One region of the Streptomyces sp. NPDC035033 genome, then DNA from elsewhere that is predicted to be linked to it. Evidence: riboswitches for the same ligand, from Rfam matches in the RefSeq annotation. Region 1 holds a riboswitch; each other region holds the start of a gene.
The links. A riboswitch is a leader RNA that binds a small molecule or an ion and turns the genes downstream of it on or off. The one in region 1 is predicted to bind cobalamin.
Positions count from the first base shown of each region.

Region 1 (6,031 bases):
AGGGCGTCGTCGAAGAGCTCCGGCTCCTCCTTGCGGACCGTGTCCACGACCTCGAAGGCGAAGTTCATGTGCATGGTCTCGTCGCGGAAGACCCAGTTGGTGCCGGTCGCCAGGCCGTGCAGCAGGCCGCGGGAGCGGAACCAGTACACGTAGGCGAAGGCCCCGTAGAAGAACAGGCCCTCGATGCAGGCGGCGAAGCAGATCAGGTTGAGGAGGAAGCGGCGGCGGTCGGCGGCCGTCTCCAGCCTCTCGATCTTCTCGACCGAGTCCATCCAGCGGAAGCAGAACTGCGCCTTCTCGCGGATGGAGGGGATGTTCTCGACCGCCGCGAAGGCCGCCGCGCGGTCGTCCGGCTCGGGCAGGTAGGTGTCCAGGAGGGTCAGGTAGAACTGGACGTGCACCGCCTCCTCGAAGAGCTGACGGCTCAGGTACAGCCGCGCCTCGGGGGAGTTGATGTGCTTGTACAGCGTCAGGACCAGGTTGTTGGCCACGATCGAGTCGCCCGTCGCGAAGAACGCGACGAGGCGGCCGATCATGTGCTGCTCGCCGGGGGTGAGCTTGGCGAGGTCGGCGACGTCCGAGTGGAGGTCCACCTCCTCGACCGTCCACGTGTTCTTGATCGCGTCCCGGTAGCGCTCGTAGAAGTCCGGGTAGCGCATCGGACGCAGGGTCAGCTCGAACCCGGGGTCCAGGAGGTTCTTCTCCGCGGAAGTGGTCATTACTGGCAGGCCTCGCAGGACTCGGGGTTTTCCAGGGAGCAGGCGACGGCCTCTTCGGGGGTCACCTGGACGGGGACGGGGGCGGCGGCCCGCGCCGCGCGGGCGATCCGGGTCGCCGGGCGGGAGCGCAGGTAGTACGTGGTCTTCAGGCCCTGCTTCCAGGCGTACGCGTACATCGACGACAGCTTGCCGATGGTCGGCGTCTCCATGAACAGGTTCAGGGACTGCGACTGGTCCAGGAACGGGGTGCGGGCGGCGGCCATGTCGATCAGGCCGCGCTGCGGGATCTCCCACGCCGTCCGGTACAGCTCGCGGACCTCGGCCGGCACCCAGGTGAAGCCCTGCACCGAGCCGTTGGCGTCGCGCAGCGCCTCGCGGGTCTGCGCGTCCCACACGCCGAGCTCCTTCAACTCGTCCACCAGGTACGAGTTGACCTGGAGGAACTCGCCGGAGAGCGTCTCGCGCTTGAAGAGGTTGGAGACCTGCGGCTCGATGCACTCGTACACGCCCGCGATCGACGCGATCGTCGCGGTCGGGGCGATGGCGAGGAGCAGGGAGTTGCGCATGCCGACGGCGGCGATCCGCTCGCGCAGCGCGGCCCACCGCTCGGGCCAGGCGAGCTCGACGCCGTAGTGGTCGGGGTGGAGCACGCCCCGGGCGGTACGGGTCTTCTCCCAGGCCGGCAGCGGGCCGTTGCGCTCGGCGAGGTCGGCGGACGCCTCGTACGCGGCGAGCATGATCCGCTCGGCGATCCGGGTGGACAGCGCGCGGGCCCCGGCCGAGTCGAAGGGGAGGCGCAGCTTGAAGAAGACGTCCTGGAGGCCCATCGCGCCCAGGCCCACCGGGCGCCACTTCGCGTTGGACCGGCCGGCCTGCTCGGTCGGGTAGAAGTTGATGTCCACGACCCGGTCGAGGAAGGTCACGGCGGTGCGGACGGTGGCGTCCAGCCGCTCCCAGTCGATGTCGCCGGTGGCGGTGTCGACGAACGCGCCGAGGTTGACCGAGCCGAGGTTGCAGACGGCCGTCTCGCCGTCGTTCGTGACCTCGATGATCTCGGTGCACAGGTTGGAGGAGTGGACGACCGTGCCGGGCTCGGCGGTCTGGTTGGCCGTGCGGTTCGAGGCGTCCTTGAAGGTCATCCAGCCGTTGCCGGTCTGCGCCAGGGTCCGCATCATCCGGCCGTACAGGTCGCGGGCCGGGATCGTGCGACGGGCCAGGCCCTTGGCCTCGGCGGCGCGGTAGGCGGCGTCGAACTCCTCGCCCCACAGGTCGACGAGCTCGGGCACGTCGGCGGGGGAGAAGAGCGACCACTCGGCGTCGGCGTCGACCCGGCGCATGAACTCGTCCGGGATCCAGTGGGCGAGGTTCAGGTTGTGGGTGCGGCGGGCGTCCTCGCCGGTGTTGTCGCGGAGCTCCAGGAACTCCTCGATGTCCGCGTGCCAGGTCTCCAGGTAGACGGCGGCGGCGCCCTTGCGGCGGCCGCCCTGGTTCACGGCGGCGACCGAGGCGTCCAGCGTCTTCAGGAACGGCACGATGCCGTTGGAGTGGCCGTTGGTGCCGCGGATCAGGGAGCCGCGCGAGCGGATCCGGGAGTACGACAGGCCGATGCCGCCCGCGTGCTTCGACAGGCGCGCGACCTGGTGGTAGCGGTCGTAGATCGAGTCCAGCTCGTCCAGCGGGGAGTCCAGCAGGTAGCAGGAGGACATCTGCGGGTGGCGGGTGCCGGAGTTGAAGAGCGTGGGCGAGGAGGGCAGGTAGTCGAGCCGGCTCATCAGCCCGTACAGCGCCGCCACCTCGTCCAGGGCGCGGACCGAGTCGTCCTCGGCGAGGCCGGCGGCCACCCGGAGCATGAAGTGCTGCGGGGTCTCGACGACCTTGCGGGTGATCGGGTGGCGCAGCAGGTAGCGCGAGTACAGGGTCCGCAGGCCGAAGTAGCCGAAGCGGTCGTCGGCGGCCGGGTCGATCAGCGCGTCCATCCGGTCCGCGTGCAGCGCCACGAAGGCGGCGGTGCGGTCGGCGATCAGGCCCTCGCGGTGGCCGGTGGCGACCGAGGCGGAGAAGGAGACCGCGCCCTGCGAGGCCGCCTCCTCGGCGATCGTGAGGGTCAGCAGCCGGGCGGCGAGCCGGGAGTAGGCGGGGTCCTCGGAGATGAGGCCCGCGGCGGCCTCGGTGGCCAGTTCGCGCAGCTCCGCCTCGTCCGAACCGGCGTGCCGGCCGCGCAGCGCGGCGGCGGCGACCCGGCCGGGGTCGGTGTCGGTGAGGTCGGCGGTGAGGTCGGTCAGGGTCCGCAGCAGTACGGTCCCGGGGCCGTCGCCGTCGGTCGCGGCGGTCTCGGCAGCTGACGGACCCGCAGGCGCGATGGTCACGTGGGGGCTCTCCCTCGCTCGGCCCGGGGCCGCGGCGGGGGAGGGGCGGGCGTCCGTACGCGCGGATGCGCCCGCGTCCACCGGCCCATTCCGCGAGGCCCGGACGTCGTCGGCACCCGGAACGGTCGGACCGGGCGCACTGCCGGCAGGTGCTCGGACTCACTCCGTGGATAAGCGCACGAAGCACACCGTTGCGGGACAGTTCCGGATTCGCACCGGATTCCCCTGCGGCGACAGCGAGGACGAGCATACATGTGGGGGGCGCCCCTCTCGGCACCCCCCACATGTTGTGTCCCCGCGGGTCGCGGTGGTTCAGAGTTCCAGGGAGAAGGCCATCAGCGGCGGCAGGCCGGGCACCGGGCTCCAGTCCCGCTCGGGCACCCGGACGAAGCCCAGCCGCCGGTAGAGCCGGTGGGCGGTGGTCATCCGGGTCTGGGTGGAGAGCACGAGCCGCGCGCTGCCCCGTTCGCGGGCGCGCTCGACGCAGGCCCGTACCAGCGCCTCGCCGACGCCCCGGCCGCGCGCCGCGCGGGCGACCGCCAGCATCCGGAACTCGGCCTCGCCGTCGACGGCCATGTCGGCGTACTCCTTCCCGCCGGCCGTGAAGGCGACGCCGCCGAGGACCGCCCCGTCCCCGTCCACCGCCACGAGCACCTCCGCCAGGCCGGCCCTGCGGGTCACGTCCCGCAGGACGGGCAGGTACCCGTCGGCCTCGCCGAAGGAGAGGTGGCCGTCGTCGAGGTACGCCCGTGCGGTGATCTCGCCGAGTTCCTTGTGCTCCTCGGGCCGCACGGCCCTGATCGTGAAGTCCATGCCCGGCAGTCTGCCCGGCGGGCACGGCGAGGGCCCGGGGTTTTCCGCCCCGGGCCCTCGCCCCGTACCGCGTGCCGTCAGTGGCTTCCGGCACCGACCTTCGGCAGCTCGGTGCGGACCCCGGCGTCGCCGGCGTCGGCCGTGTAGTCCGCGGGGGAGGTCTCGTCGACGCCCTCGGGGGCCTTCGCGGCCCTGAGGACGAAGGTGAGGACCACCGTCACCAGGACGTTGAGGACGAAGGCGGTGAGGCCGATGTAGCCGATCTCGCCGATGCCGGGGATCTCGGCCGAGGAGCCGCCGAAGTGCTTCTGCTTCGGCGTCGACACGTTGTACGCGGCGATCGTGCCGTACACCATGCCGACGGCCCAGCCGGCGAGCAGCGCCCAGCGGTGGAACCAGCGGGTGAACAGGCCGCCGACCAGGGCCGGGAAGGTCTGGAGGATCCAGATGCCGCCCAGGAGCTGGAAGTTGATGGCGACCGTCTTGTCCATGGTGAGGACGAAGACGAGGGCGCCGACCTTCACCAGGAGGGAGACCAGCTTGGAGACCTTGGTCTCCTGCTCGGGGGTGGCCCCGGGCTTGAGGAAGTCCTTGTAGATGTTCCGGGTGAAGAGGTTGGCCGCGGCGATCGACATGATCGCGGCCGGCACGAGCGCGCCGATGCCGATGGCGGCGAAGGCCACGCCCGCGAACCAGGCGGGGAACATGGACTCGAAGAGCTGCGGGATGGCGAGCTGGCCGTTCTCGACCTTGATCCCGGCGGCGATCGCCATGAAGCCGAGCAGCGCGAGCAGGCCCAGCATCAGCGAGTAGAGCGGCAGGATCGTGGTGTTGCGGCGGATGACCTCGCGGCTCTTCGACGACAGGGTCGCCGTGATGGAGTGCGGGTACATGAAGAGCGCGAGCGCCGAACCGAGCGCGAGCGTCGCGTAGGTCCACTGCCCGGCCTCGGTCGGCACGAGCCCGCCCGCCTTGTTGGTGGTGAACTTCTCGTTCGCCGCGTCGAAGATCGCGTCGAAACCGCCCAGCTTGATCGGGATGTAGATGATCGCCACCGCGATCACCAGGTAGATCAGGGTGTCCTTGACGAAGGCGATGAGCGCGGGCGCGCGCAGACCCGAGGAGTAGGTGTACGCGGCGAGCACGCCGAAGGCGATCAGCAGCGGCAGGTCCTTGATGAACCAGTGGGTGTCCTCGCCGCCGCCGACGCCCATCACGTCCAGGACGGCCTGGATGCCGACGAGCTGGAGCGCGATGTACGGCATCGTGGCGAGGATGCCGGTGACCGCGACCGCGAGGGAGAGGCCCTTGGAGCCGAAGCGGCCGCGGACGAAGTCGGAGGTGGTGACGTACCCGTGCTTGTGCGAGACCGACCACAGGCGCGGCAGGAAGGTGAAGATCAGCGGGTAGACCAGGATCGTGTACGGCACGGCGAAGAATCCGGCCGCGCCCGCCGCGTAGATGGCCGCCGGGACGGCGACGAAGGTGTACGCGGTGTAGAGGTCGCCGCCGAGCAGGAACCAGGTGACCCAGGTGCCGAACGAACGGCCGCCCAGGCCCCATTCGTCGAGACTGTTCTCGTTCTCCGCCTTCCGCCATTTCGCGGCGAGGAAGCCCATGACCGTGACGGCCAGGAAGAAGAAGACGAAGACGGCGAGCGCGACGACGTTGACGTCCTTCATCGGTCCGCACCCCCCTCACGGACGCGACGGGCGCGCTGGTCGCGCTGCCAGAGCTTGTAGGCGACGGCGGTGAGCGCGGTGGCGATCAGCACCCACAGCATCTGGTACCAGTAGAAGAAAGGTATTCCGGCGAGAAGGGGTTCGGCCTTCGCGTACGAACTCACCCACAGCATCGCCACGAACGGGGCGATCAGACAGAGCGCGATGACGACTCTGATCGGTGTGATGACCGGTTGTTTCCCGGTTGCGGCTTCTGACATGGTGGAAAAGTCCCCTCGCTGATCACCGGTTAATGCCGACGAAATGTAGGGGACCGCCCCGTCCGTGGGAAGCCCGGTCCGAATAACGGACGTGTATCGGGCGGGTCTCGGCGCAGGTGTCTCGTTCCGGAGAACGGCGTACCCCGACCTCTCACACGGAGGGGCCGGGGTACGGGTTCAGATCGGTTTTC
Region 1 is NZ_JBEZUZ010000074.1:15,511-21,541, forward strand. Features, by position in the region: gene AB0E83_RS25875 (ribonucleotide-diphosphate reductase subunit beta) at 1-719, opposite strand, end outside; gene AB0E83_RS25880 (ribonucleoside-diphosphate reductase subunit alpha) at 719-3,085, opposite strand; cobalamin riboswitch at 3,212-3,348, opposite strand; gene AB0E83_RS25885 (GNAT family N-acetyltransferase) at 3,398-3,898, opposite strand; gene mctP (monocarboxylate uptake permease MctP) at 3,976-5,580, opposite strand; gene AB0E83_RS25895 (DUF3311 domain-containing protein) at 5,577-5,840, opposite strand; gene AB0E83_RS25900 (GntR family transcriptional regulator) at 6,030-6,031, opposite strand, start outside.

Region 2 (6,031 bases), on a different contig from region 1:
TCGAGGTGGTTCGTCGGTTCGTCGAGCAGCAGCTCGCGCGGCTCCTGGGCGAGGGCGCGGGCGATCTGGACGCGCTGCCGCTCGCCGCCGGAGAGGGTGCTCCAGGCGCGGTGGGCCCGGTCGGCCAGGCCGGTGCGGGCGAGGGCGGAGCGCACGGCCTCCTCGTCGGCCGCCGTCGCCGGCGACCACGCCCGGCGGTGCGGGACGCGCCCGAGGCGTACGGCGTCGGCGACGGTGAGGTCGACCTGGGTGTCGGCGTGCTGGGCGACGACGGCGACGCGCCGGGCCCGCGTCCGGCGCGGGACGGCGCCCAGCGGGGCGCCGTCCAGGGTGACGACGCCGGCGTCCGGCGCGAGGACGCCGGACAGGACGCGCAGGAGGGTGGACTTCCCCGAGCCGTTCGGGCCCAGCAGCCCGGTGAGCGTGCCGGGGCGCGGCGCGATGGTCACGCCGTCCAGGAGGAGCGCGCCGCCGGCGGTGCGGGAGACGCGATCGGCCCGCAGGCCCGTGCCGCCGCCGGCGCGCGTCGGGGGCCCGGTCACCGGGGGCTCCGGGTGCGGTACAGGACGAGGACGAAGGCGGGGACGCCGACGAGCGAGGTCACCACGCCGACCGGGACCTCCTGGGGAGCGAGGACGGTCCGGGCGAGGGTGTCGGCCCACACCAGGAAGACCGCCCCGGCCAGGGCGGCCGGCGGCAGCAGCCGGGCGTGGCCGGGGCCGGTGAGGGCGCGGACCGCGTGCGGCAGGACCAGGCCGACGAAGCCGATCGCGCCGGCGGACGAGACGAGGACGGCGGTGAGCAGGGCGGTGACCGAGAGGAGGACCAGGCGGGTCCGCGCCACGGAGACGCCGAGCGACGCCGCCGCGTCCTCGCCGAACGCGAAGGCGTCGAGGGTGCGGGCGTGTCCGCCGCAGACCAGCAGGGCCGCGGCGAGGACGGCGGCGCACACGCCGACGTCGGTCCAGCCGGCGCCGGTGAGCGAACCGAGCAGCCAGAAGAGGACCCCCCGGGTGGTCTCGGCGTCGGCGGCGGTCATCACCACGAAGGAGGTGAGCGCCGAGAAGAGCTGCATCGCGGCGACCCCCGCCAGGACGACGCGGTCCGTCGACCCGCCCAGGGTGTGGCTGAGGAGCAGGACCAGGGCGAAGGCGCAGAGGGCGCCGAGGAAGGCGCCGCCGGAGACGGAGACCAGGCCCCCGCCCACGCCGAGGACGACGACCGCGACGGCGCCGGTCGAGGCGCCGGAGGAGACGCCGAGGACGAACGGGTCGGCGAGCGGGTTGCGCAGCAGGGACTGCATCACCGCGCCGCAGACGGCGAGTCCCGCGCCGCACACGGCGGCGAGGAGCGTCCGGGGCAGCCGGAGGTTCCAGACGATGCCGTCCCGGACGGGGCTGAGGCCGGACGGGGCTCCGCCGAGGTGGGAGGCGATGACGGACCAGGTGTCGGCGACGCGGATGTCGGCCGGGCCGAGGGTGACGGCGAGGGCGACGGAGACGCACAGCAGGAGGAGCCCGGCGGCCCCGGCGAGCGGCGGGACCGCCCGCGAGGAGCGGGCGGGGCGGCGGACCCGGGGGGCCGTCTCCTCGGTGGCGGGCGGACCCGCGGGGCCGGGCCGGCTCACTTCGCGAACCCGTACGCCCGCAGCGCGGCCGCCGTCTTCTCGATGCCCTCCACGGTGCGGATCGTGGGGTTCATGGCCTGGCCGCTGAGGACCACGTACCGCTTCTTCCGCACCGCCGTCATGTTCCGGGTGACCGGGTGCGACTCCAGGAACGCGATCTTCTTCGCGGCGCTCTCGGCGGACTGGGCCCGGCGCGTCAGATCGGCGATCACCAGCACGTCGGGGTCCCGGTCGGCGACCGTCTCCCAGTTGATCTGCGGCCACTCCTCCTTGGTGTCGTCGAAGACGTTCCGGACCCCGAGCGCCCGGCTGACGATCCCCGGGGCGCCGCAGCACCCGGCCATGTACGGCCCCTGGGAGTCGGAGAACCAGTAGAGGACGGACGCGCCGCCGAAGTCGGAGCCCGCCGTGGCCCTCTCCACCCGGGCGCGGAGCTCTCCGACGAGCTTCTCGCCGCGCTCCGGCACGCCGAACACCCGGGCCAGGTCACGGATCTCGCCGTACACGGTGTCCATGGTCAGCGGTGCGGTCCGCACGCCGTCGCCGTCCCCGCCGTTGTCCTTGCCGACGCAGTCGGCGGGGGAGAGGTACGTGGGGACGCCGAGCTCGGCGAACCGCTCGCGGGGGGCGACACCGCCCTTGCCCAGCGTGTAGAGGAAGGAGGCGCTGACGAAGTCGGGTTCGGCGTCGAGCACCTTCTCGAACGACGGGTAGCGCTCGGCGAGCCGGGGGACCTTCGCGTTCGCCTTCTCCAGGCCCTTGAGGACGGGGTCCGTCCAGGTGGCGGTGCCCGCCATGCGGTCGGCCAGGCCGAGGGAGAGCAGGATCTCGGCCGATCCCTGGTCGAGGGCGACGGCACGGCGGGGCGGGCGGTCGACCTCGACCCGCTGCCCGCAGTTGCCGAGGCTGACCGGCCGGTGGCCGGCGTCCGCCCCCTTCGCCCCGGACGGGGCCTCCTGGCCGCCGGTTCCGCAGCCGGCCAGGAGGACGGCGCCGGCGAGGAGGAGCGCGGCGGGACGGGCGGGACGTGCGTGGGGCATGAGAGGGGTCCTCTGCGTCACGGCTCATGCGCGGAGCCTGTCGAACGGTGCTCCCCGGACGACGGCGCACGGCGCCGGGGCCGCCAGCAGGTCTTCGGACTCGGGGTCGTCCGGACGGGGCGCCTTCCCAGGCCCCCTCGGGGCCCAGTGGCCGATGCTCCGCCCGTCACCCTCACCGCTGCGCGTCAGCTCCGGATTCCCACCGGATTCCCTGACCCGCGCACAGATCGTGTCGATGTGTACACAGGTGCGACTGGCCCGGGCAAGCTACCACAGACGGGTCGCGGCCCAGGATTACCCACCCGCGACCGGACGCCCGGTCTCGCTGCGCGAAACAGCTCGAAGACGACGCGCTTCGCGCACTTTCGAGCACATCCGGTGCGGGGAGTATGGTGGACGGGCAGTTCGCGGGTCCAGACGTCGAAGGAGTTCCGAGGCATGTCCAAAGGTGAGCGGTGGCACGCTCTGCTGGATCTGCTGGCCGCCGAGGGCAGGCTGGACGTCGAGGAGACCGCCGCCGCCCTGGAGGTCTCGTCCGCGACGATCCGGCGGGACCTCGACGAACTGGCGGAGCAGCGGATGCTGATCCGGACCCGGGGCGGGGCCATCGCGCACGGCGTCTCGTACGAGCTGCCCCTGCGCTACAAGTCCTCCCGGCACGCCACGGAGAAGCAGCGCATCGCGGCCGCCGCCGTGGAACTCGTCGCCCCCGGGGACGTCGTGGGGTTCAACGGGGGGACGACCACCACCGAGGTGGCCCGCGCGCTGGCCCTGCGGGCCGGCGGGGAACGGCGGGACGCGGCGGACGGCGCGACGCCGGTCTTCACCGTGGTGACCAACGCCCTCAACATCGCCGGCGAACTCGCCGTGCGGCCCCAGGTGAAGCTCGTGGTCACCGGCGGCGTGGCCCGGCCGCAGACGTACGAGCTGGTCGGCCCCCTGACGGCGGGGGTGCTGAACGAGGTCGTCCTCGACGTCGCGGTCCTGGGCGTCGACGGGCTCGACCCCCGGCTCGGCGTGATGACCCGGCAGGAGGACGAGGCGAGCATCAGCCGGCTGTTCGCCGAACGCGCCCAGCGGGTCGTCGTGGTCACCGACTCGTCGAAGCTGGGGAGGCGGGCCTTCGCCCGGATCTGCGGCCTCGACGCCGTCGACGTGGTCGTCACCGACGCGGCGGCCCCCGCGGACGCCGTCGCCCGCCTCGACGACATGGGCATCAAGGTGATCACGGTCTGAGGCCCCCCCGGCGGCACGGCACCGCCCCGGACACCGGGAGGCGTCCGGGGCGGTGCCGCCGGCGGTCAGGGGGCGACGGCCATGTCGAACAGATGGATGTTGCCGTTGCTCGGCAGCACCACGAACTCCACCCGCTTGGCCGGGTCGAGCGGGATCGAGTGGGCGAAGACGCGGTACGCGATGCCGGCGTTGCCGTACCCGCCGGGCCGGTTGCGCCCGTCGCTCGACGCCACCAGGGTCGCCCCGTGGGCGTTCGCCGGGTCGAAGGACCAGTTCGGGAAGCCGAAGGAACCTGTGCCGCTCGTCCCGTCGGTGTAGTACACGGTCGCGGTGCCCGCCGCCCCGCTGGTGACGCCCGAGCCGAGGAGGACGAGCCGGCTGCCGCTGCCGTCGAGGGCGACGGCCTGGCCGGTGGTGGAGACGTTGTTCCTGGTGCCGGCGGGGACGTCCGGCCAGCGCAGCTCCGCGCCCAGGGCCTTCACCGTCGCGCCGGGCCGCAGCCCGACGGCGGCGAGCTTCTGCGCGGAGAAGCTGTTGCCCTCGCCGTCGTAGTCGCCGGGCCGGGTGTCGCTCTCGTCGGTCACGCCCACGTTGTTGTAGGCGGCGGCCAGGTTCGGCAGGGGAGTGCCGCTGCGCTGGGTCCGGGTGGCGGTGGCGGAGCCGGCCCCGTCGCCGCCGCGGTACGTCGCGGTCGCGGTGAACGTACGGACGGTGAATCCGGCGCGCCGCTCCGGCACCCGGATCCGGAAGGCGGCCTCGGCGGAGGCGCCCGCGGCCAGGGAGCCGTCCACCCGGACGGCGGAGGGCTGGACGGCCCATCCGGCGGGGCCGCCGAAGGTCACCTCCAGCGCACGCATCCGGTCCGGCCCGGGGTTGGTGACGGTCACCTTCACCGTGACGACGGCGGGGCCGTCCAGGTCGACGGGGGAGATCGCCACCGTCGTCCCGGCGGCGGCCGGCCGGGTCTCCGCCGCCGTGACGGCGGGGTTCCCGTCCGCGGTGGCGGTGGCGGTGGCGGTCGAGGCCGGGAGGACCATGAGCGCGCCCGCCACGGCCGCGGCTCCGAGCGATCCGATCAGTCGTGCTGGTCTCACGTACTGCTCCTTCGGGGGAGGGACGGAGGCCGCGTCAGGCGACGGGCGGCATCTCGGTGGTGCGCGAGTCGAGGCCCATGCGGAGGTTGACCCACGCGCCCCGGGTGAAGTCGGGGACCGGGACGGGACGCCCTCCGGCTGCCAGGGACATGACACTCAAGGGGACCGGGGCGCACCAGGCGGCCGAGTCGTACACGTCGATGTCGGGCACGAGGCCGGCCCGCATCAGCTGGACGGTCCGCCACTGGAGGACGTAGTCCATGCCCCCGTGGCCGCCGTTGTTCGCGGCGTCGTCGCCGATCTTCTTCCACAGCCAGTGGTCGAACTCCTTGCGGTAGGAGCCGAAGTCCCGCCACGCGTGGCCGCTGTGGTCCGGCTCCACGTAGATGCGCCCGCCGCCGGCCGACACCACGCCCGCGTAGTCCTCGAAGATGCCCCGGCTGCCGGCGAGGGAGTTGATCCGGCTGTACGGCCGGGGCGAGCTCACGTCGTGCTCGGCGCGGATGATCCGGCCCTTGGCCGTCTCGATGAGGCAGGTGACCAGATCGCCGTTGACGTACGTCTCCTTCCACGACGGGTGGTTCCTGGGGACGAACCGCGCCCGGTAGTCGGCCAGCCCCTTCGGCGCGGTCGCCGTGGCGGTCAGCGTGGTCATCCGGTCGCCCCGGTTGACGTCCATGGCCGCGGCGATCGGCGCCAGGCCGTGCATGGCGTAGAAGGAGGCGGTGCTGCGGGTGTGCCACAGCCGGCGCCACGCGTCGGTGTAGTACGTGTCGGAGAACAGCAGGGCGCGCAGGTCGTGCAGGTAGCCGCCGTGGCCGTTGGTGATGTCGCCGAACAGGCCCTCGTGCGCCATCTTCAGCATGGCCAGCTCGTTCCGCCCGTAGCTGCAGTTCTCCGCGAGCATGAGGTGCCTGCGGGTGCGCTCGGAGGTGTCGACGAGGTCCCACAGCTCGTCGAGCCCGGTCGCGATGGGCAGTTCGACGATGACGTGCTTGCCGGCCAGCAGCGCCGCCCGGCCCTGCTCGTAGTGG
Region 2 is NZ_JBEZUZ010000012.1:38,267-44,297, reverse strand. Features, by position in the region: gene AB0E83_RS07890 (ABC transporter ATP-binding protein) at 1-542, opposite strand, end outside; gene AB0E83_RS07885 (iron chelate uptake ABC transporter family permease subunit) at 539-1,510, opposite strand; gene AB0E83_RS07880 (ABC transporter substrate-binding protein) at 1,624-2,667, opposite strand; cobalamin riboswitch at 2,735-2,940, opposite strand; gene AB0E83_RS07875 (DeoR/GlpR family DNA-binding transcription regulator) at 3,106-3,903, shown strand; gene AB0E83_RS07870 (NEW3 domain-containing protein) at 3,969-4,997, opposite strand; gene AB0E83_RS07865 (Gfo/Idh/MocA family oxidoreductase) at 5,032-6,031, opposite strand, start outside.
Region 2: linked by a shared signal. The riboswitch ahead of AB0E83_RS07880 (ABC transporter substrate-binding protein) and the one ahead of AB0E83_RS25880 (ribonucleoside-diphosphate reductase subunit alpha) in region 1 are both predicted to bind cobalamin.

Region 3 (6,031 bases), on a different contig from region 1:
AGGCCCGCGTCGCCCGGACCGCGGCGCTGGAACGGTCGGCCGGGGAGCGGGAGGCCGAACGCGACCGGCTGCTGGCGAGCGCGCAGGCGCCCGGGGCGGACCTCCACGCCGTCGCCGCCCAGGGCCGCGCGCTGGCCGTGCGGGTCATGAAGGAGGGAACCGCGTGGGGCCGGGGAGCGGCCGAGGCCGCGCTGGCCGGACCCGACGAGGTCGTCCTCGACTACCTGCGCAACGGCTGGGCGAGCGCCCAGGAGCAGGACGACCGCTCGTACGTGGCGCGCCTCGCCGAGGAGAGCGAGTCCGCGGAGGTCCGTGCCGCCGCGGAGACCGCGCTCGACGGCGACGCCGCCGCGGTCTCCGCCTTCGTCGACGACGGCCAGTACCGGGTGTCCTCGGAGCTCATGCGCGTGGCCATCGCGCGCGTGATCTCCGAAGCGGGCCCCGTGGTCACCGACGCGGGCCGTGCGGCCCTGGAGAGCGGCGACCCGAAGAAGTACAGCGACTTCCTCGTCCGGGGGCAGTTCACGGCGCGGAACGACGACGAGCGGGTCCGCGCGGCCCAGCTGGTCTCGGCCGGCGGCCCCGAGGTCAAGGCCGCGGCGCGCATCGCCCTGGAGGGCTCGCCCCGTACGCTGCACGCCTTCATCGTCTCCGGCCAGTACATGGCGGTGCGCAAGGACCAGCTGGCCGCGACCCACGTGGCCCGGGTCCAGAAGCTGATCGCGGACGCCTCCAAGGTCGCGGCCCGGGCCCAGCAGAACGCCGCGACGGCGCAGAAGGTCGCCGCCCAGGCCCGCAAGGCCGCCGACGAGGCCGTCACCTGGGCCCAGAAGGCCGACGACTGGGCGGTGAAGGCGGGGGAGTACGCGGAGCAGGCCGACCAGCACGCGCGGGCCGCCGAGGCCTCGGCGGCCCGCGCGGCCGAGGACGCCGTGACGGCCCGCAGGGCCGCCGACGCCGCCGACGCCGACTCCCGCAACGCCGCCAGGTCCGCCGCGGACGCCACGCTCTCCTCCGAGATGGCGCAGGCGTCGTCGTCGACCGCCTGGGCGTACGCCGGGCAGGCGTGGCAGTCCCACCTCGACGCGGGACAGGACAGCGAGGCCGCGCTCAAGGCCGCGACCGAGACCTTCCAGGTCGCCGTCGAGAAGTACCGGCAGGAGGAGGAAGCCCGGCGGAAGGCGGCCGTCGAGGCGAAGCGGAAGGCGGTCGAGGGCGGGATGACCCCGGCCGAGCAGTACCGCTGCCAGAACGGGTACATCCCGTGCGACCCGCGGGAATTCGTCCGCTGGTGCCAGCACCACGAAATCGGCTGCGACATCCTGTCGATGGGCGACGAGTTCGGCGACGCGATGAAGGGGCTGGCGGACGTGACCGCCGAGCTCACCGGCCTGTCCGACCTGGAGGCGTGCCTCGACGGCAAGGACCTGGAGAACTGCTGGAGCCTCGCGACGGACGTGGTCGTCGGCTCGAAGTTCAAGGCGCTGGAGAAGGCGCTCGACGGCCTCGGTCAGGCGAAGACCGGCTGCAGACTGCTCGACACGGCCGCGAACGCGATGCCGCTGGCCCTGGCGGCGACCGGAAGCTCGTGCTTCGAGCACGACGTGCCCGGCATCCCGCGGGCCGTGGACGAGATCAGGGACTCCGGCGGCTGTGACGTGTGCGCCCGTCGCATCCGTGACAGCCTGGGGGGCGGCCAGATCGTCACCATCAACCCGGTCGACCAGCTCCTGCTCCCCACGTATCGGGGGGTGGACTCCGGCTGGTACTTCCACGTCGTCGTGGTGTACGAGGGGCGGGTCTACGACGCGTGGACGCCACGGGGAGGGGAATCGATCGCCGAGTACAAGTCCAGGTGGTCGAGGCACGGGAACATCGACTTCGGGTTCTGAGGAGGAACGATGGAGGACAGGGAACTCATTCTCCGCGTCCGCGAGAATCCGGGCGGATACGGACTCGGTTCCGCGTACCACCCCGTGGCGATGTTCCTCGCGGGGTACGACCTCGCGCGCTCGGGCGGGATGCTGAGAGGCTTCCACGAATGGCTCTGCGTCCGTGGCGGCGAGCTGTCCGCTCAGCACTGGATCAGGAGGATCCCGTCCGAGGCGGTCCCGGACCTCCGCTTCCAGGGGTTCGAACGGTTCACCGCGGAGCAGGACCGCCGGTCCGTCGAGCACCTCCTCTCGTCCGTCCTCGGCTTCCTCGCCGTGCGTGACGATCGGAGGGCGCTGCCGAAGATGTACGCCGCGTACGACTCCTTGCTGGACTCGGTGTACGGCGAGGCGGACGGCCCGGCGTAGGAGAGGGCCGGGGCGCCGTCCGGCGGCGCCCCGGCCGCTCGCGCTCCGGAGCGCGAGTGACCGACCCCGCATTGTGATGAAGCAGGTCAACCCACTACTGTCACAGGGCCTTGGTGTTCGGGAAACCGGTGCAGTACCGGTGCGGCCCTCGCCACTGTGATCGGGAGGTCCGGCTCCATCCCCCAGGGGAAGCCACTGCTCCGCCGCGGGAGACCGTCGTGGGGTGGGAAGGCGGAGTCGGGCGGCACTACCGTCAGCCAGGAGACCGGCCAGGGCGCGTTGTCCATCCACGAGGTGCTGGAGAGGGTCTCCCGATCATGCATATCGCCGAGGGGTATCTGCCCCCCGTCCACGCGGCCGCCTGGGGCGTCGCGTCGGCCCCGTTCGTCGTCCACGGCGTCCGCGCGCTCACCCGCGAGGTGCGCGCCCACCCCGAGTCCACCCTGCTGCTCGGCGCCTCCGGCGCCTTCACCTTCGTCCTGTCCGCGCTCAAACTGCCCTCGGTGACGGGGAGTTGTTCCCATCCGACGGGCACGGGGCTGGGTGCCATCCTGTTCCGGCCGCCGGTCATGGCGGTGCTCGGCACGATCACGCTGCTGTTCCAGGCGCTGCTGCTCGCCCACGGCGGGCTGACGACGCTGGGGGCGAACGTCTTCTCGATGGCGGTCGTCGGGCCCTGGGCGGGGTACGGGACGTACCTGCTGCTGAAGCGGTCCGGGGCGCCGCTGATGGTGGGCGTGTTCTCCGGCGCGTTCGTCGCCGACCTCTCCACCTACTGCGTGACCAGCGTCCAGCTGGCCCTCGCCTTCCCCGACCCGGGCAGCGGGGTGGCGGGGTCGCTCGCCAAGTTCGGCGGGATCTTCGCGGTGACGCAGATCCCGCTCGCCGTGAGCGAGGGGCTGCTGACCGTCCTGGTGATGCGGCTGCTCACGCAGTCCAGCAGGGGCGACCTGCTGCGGCTGGGCGTGCTCGCCCGGCCGGAGGCGAAGCGGCGCGAGGAGGCTGCGGCGTGATGAGCCGGAACGCGAGGATCAACACGCTGCTGCTGGCGCTCGTGGCGGCGCTGGCGGTGCTGCCGCTGGCGCTCGGCCTCGGCGACCACAAGGAGGAGCCGTTCACCGGCGCCGACGCGGAGGCGGAGACGGCGATCACCGAGATCGAGCCGGACTACGAGCCGTGGTTCTCCCCGCTGTACGAGCCGCCGTCCGGCGAGATCGAGTCGGCGCTGTTCGCCCTCCAGGCGGCGCTGGGCGCCGGTGTCCTCGCGTACTACTTCGGGCTGCGGCGCGGCCGGCGGCAGGGCGAGGAGCGGGCCGCGGCCCGCGCGGAGGGCGGCGCGCCCGCCCCGGACGCGGACAAGGACGCGTAGCCGCCGATGCTGCCGATCGACGCGGCGGCGCACGGCAGTCGCTGGCGCCGCCGCCATCCGGCGGAGAAGGCCGTGCTCGGCTTCGGCCTGACGCTCTGCGCGGTGTGTCTGCCGCCGTGGCCGGGGGCGGTCCTGGTCGCGGCGGCCACCCTCGCGGTGCTGCTCGGTCCGGCCGGCGTGCCGGGCCGGCAGCTGTGGCGGGCCTTCCGGATCCCGCTCGGTTTCTGCGTCACGGGCGCGGTGCCGCTGCTGTTCGCGGTGGGCGGGCCCGGGGGCGCCGTGGCCTGGGCCCCGGACGGTCCCGCGCACGCCGGGGAGCTGCTGCTGCGGACGGCGTCGGCCTCGCTGGGGGTGCTGCTGTTCGCCTTCACCACGCCGGTGTCGGACGTGCTGCCGCGCCTGGTGCGGGCCGGGGTGCCGGCGCCGGTGGTGGACGTGGCCCTGGTGATGTACCGGATCGTCTTCCTGCTGCTCGACGCGCAGGCCAAGGTGCGCCAGGCGCAGGCGGCGCGGCTCGGGGCGACCACCCGGGCGGCCGTGTGGCGGTCGCTGGCCGGGCTCGGCGCGACCTCGTTCGTGCGGGCCTTCGACCGGGCGCAGCGGCTCCAGACCGGTCTCGCCGGGCGGGGGTACGACGGCACGCTGCGGGTCCTGCTGCCCGGGGCGGCGGTCTCCCGTCCGTTCCTCGCGGCGACGGGCGGTCTCCTCGCGGGGCTCGTCGCCCTCACCCTCGTCCTGGAAAGGCTCCTGCCATGACGGCCCCCACCCCGGTCGTGGAACTGGTCCGCGCGGGTTTCGCGTACGAGGACGGGCCGCCCGTCCTCACCGATGTCGGCTTCGCGGTGCCGGAGGGCCGGGCGGTCGCGCTGCTCGGGCGCAACGGCGGCGGGAAGACGACGCTGCTGCGGCTGCTGAGCGGCGGGCTGCGGGTCGGCAGCGGGGCGCTGCTCCTGGACGGCGCGGAGGTGGCGTACGACCGGAAGGGGCTGACCCGGCTGCGGACCTCGGTGCAGCTGGTGACGCAGGACCCGGACGACCAGCTCTTCGCCGCGTCGGTGGCGCAGGACGTGTCGTTCGGGCCGATGAACCTGGGGCTGGCGGAGGAGGAGGTGCGGCTCCGGGTGGCGGAGGCGCTGGAGGCGCTGGACATCACGGCGCTCGCCGACCGGCCGACGCACCTGTTGTCCTACGGGCAGCGGAAGCGGGCGGCGATCGCGGGCGCGGTGGCGATGCGCCCCCGGGTCCTGATCATGGACGAGCCGACGGCGGGCCTGGACCCGCACGGCCAGGAGCGGCTCCTGGAGACCCTGGAGCGGCTGCGGGCGGCGGGCACGACGCTGGTCATGGCCACCCATGACGTGGACCTGGCGCTGCGGTGGGCCGACGAGGCCGCGGTGCTCTCCCCCGCCGGGCTGCGCACGGGCCCGGCGGCGGAGCTGCTGGCGGACGACGCGCTGCTGGAGGCCGCGCGGCTGCGGCGCCCGTGGGCGGTGTCGGTCGGCCGCCTCCTGCGGGCGCGGGGGCTGCTGCCGGAGGGCGTGCCGGGGCCGCGGACGGCGGAGGAGCTGGATCTGCTGCTGGACGGGGTGGGCTGAGCGGGGGCGTCGGCGGCGTTCAGTCGTCGGCGGCCACGAGCAGGGTGAGGCGGCGGGCCGCGCGGTCGACGAGGACGAGTTCGTGGAACTCGCCGTGGACGCTCGCCCAGTCGTAGTACTCGTCCTCCCCGAGGCCGTTCAGGTGGTGGACGGAGTCCGCCGTCGCCAGGGGATCGTGTGCCTCGCGGCGCAGGGCCTCGGCGAGCGGGCCCGGGAGGGGGCCGTACTGCTCGGCCCAGGTCGCCAGGAGCCGGGCGGCCCGCTCCCGGCCGATGGACTCGTACGCCTCGGGGGTGAGGAGGCGGAGCCAGTACTCGCCGTGGCGGGTGCCCCCGGGGTCCACTCCGCCGCCGGCATAGTCGTCGCGGAACTGCTCGTGGGCGACGAGCCCGGCGAGGAGGTCCCGGTCGGGGGCGGACGGGTCGGAGAAGCGGAAGCGCCTCACGTCGAGCCAGCGGAAGGCGTGCGCGTACCGCTCGGCGAAGGCGAAGTGCCGGAAGTTCACGAAGGCGCTGGACTCGTGCGTGAGCGTCTCTGTCACGGGGTCCACCCTAAGCACGCGCGGCCTCGCCTCTACCGAGTAGTAACCATCACACCCCGATTCTTCTGCAACTAGTTGCAGAAGGGTGGGCGCGTCACCTACAACAGGGTGCGACGATCCCTGCGCGAGGAGGCGCCCCGTGACCGCGACGACCCCGTACCCGCATCTGCTCAGCCCGCTCGACCTCGGCTTCACCACCCTGCCCAACCGGGTGATCATGGGGTCG
Region 3 is NZ_JBEZUZ010000131.1:4,710-10,740, reverse strand. Features, by position in the region: gene AB0E83_RS32750 (ALF repeat-containing protein) at 1-1,892, shown strand, start outside; gene AB0E83_RS32745 (hypothetical protein) at 1,902-2,300, shown strand; cobalamin riboswitch at 2,367-2,589, shown strand; gene AB0E83_RS32740 (energy-coupling factor ABC transporter permease) at 2,618-3,313, shown strand; gene AB0E83_RS32735 (energy-coupling factor ABC transporter substrate-binding protein) at 3,313-3,669, shown strand; gene cbiQ (cobalt ECF transporter T component CbiQ) at 3,676-4,425, shown strand; gene AB0E83_RS32725 (ATP-binding cassette domain-containing protein) at 4,422-5,264, shown strand; gene AB0E83_RS32720 (hypothetical protein) at 5,284-5,805, opposite strand; gene AB0E83_RS32715 (NADPH-dependent 2,4-dienoyl-CoA reductase) at 5,945-6,031, shown strand, end outside.
Region 3: linked by a shared signal. The riboswitch ahead of AB0E83_RS32740 (energy-coupling factor ABC transporter permease) and the one ahead of AB0E83_RS25880 (ribonucleoside-diphosphate reductase subunit alpha) in region 1 are both predicted to bind cobalamin.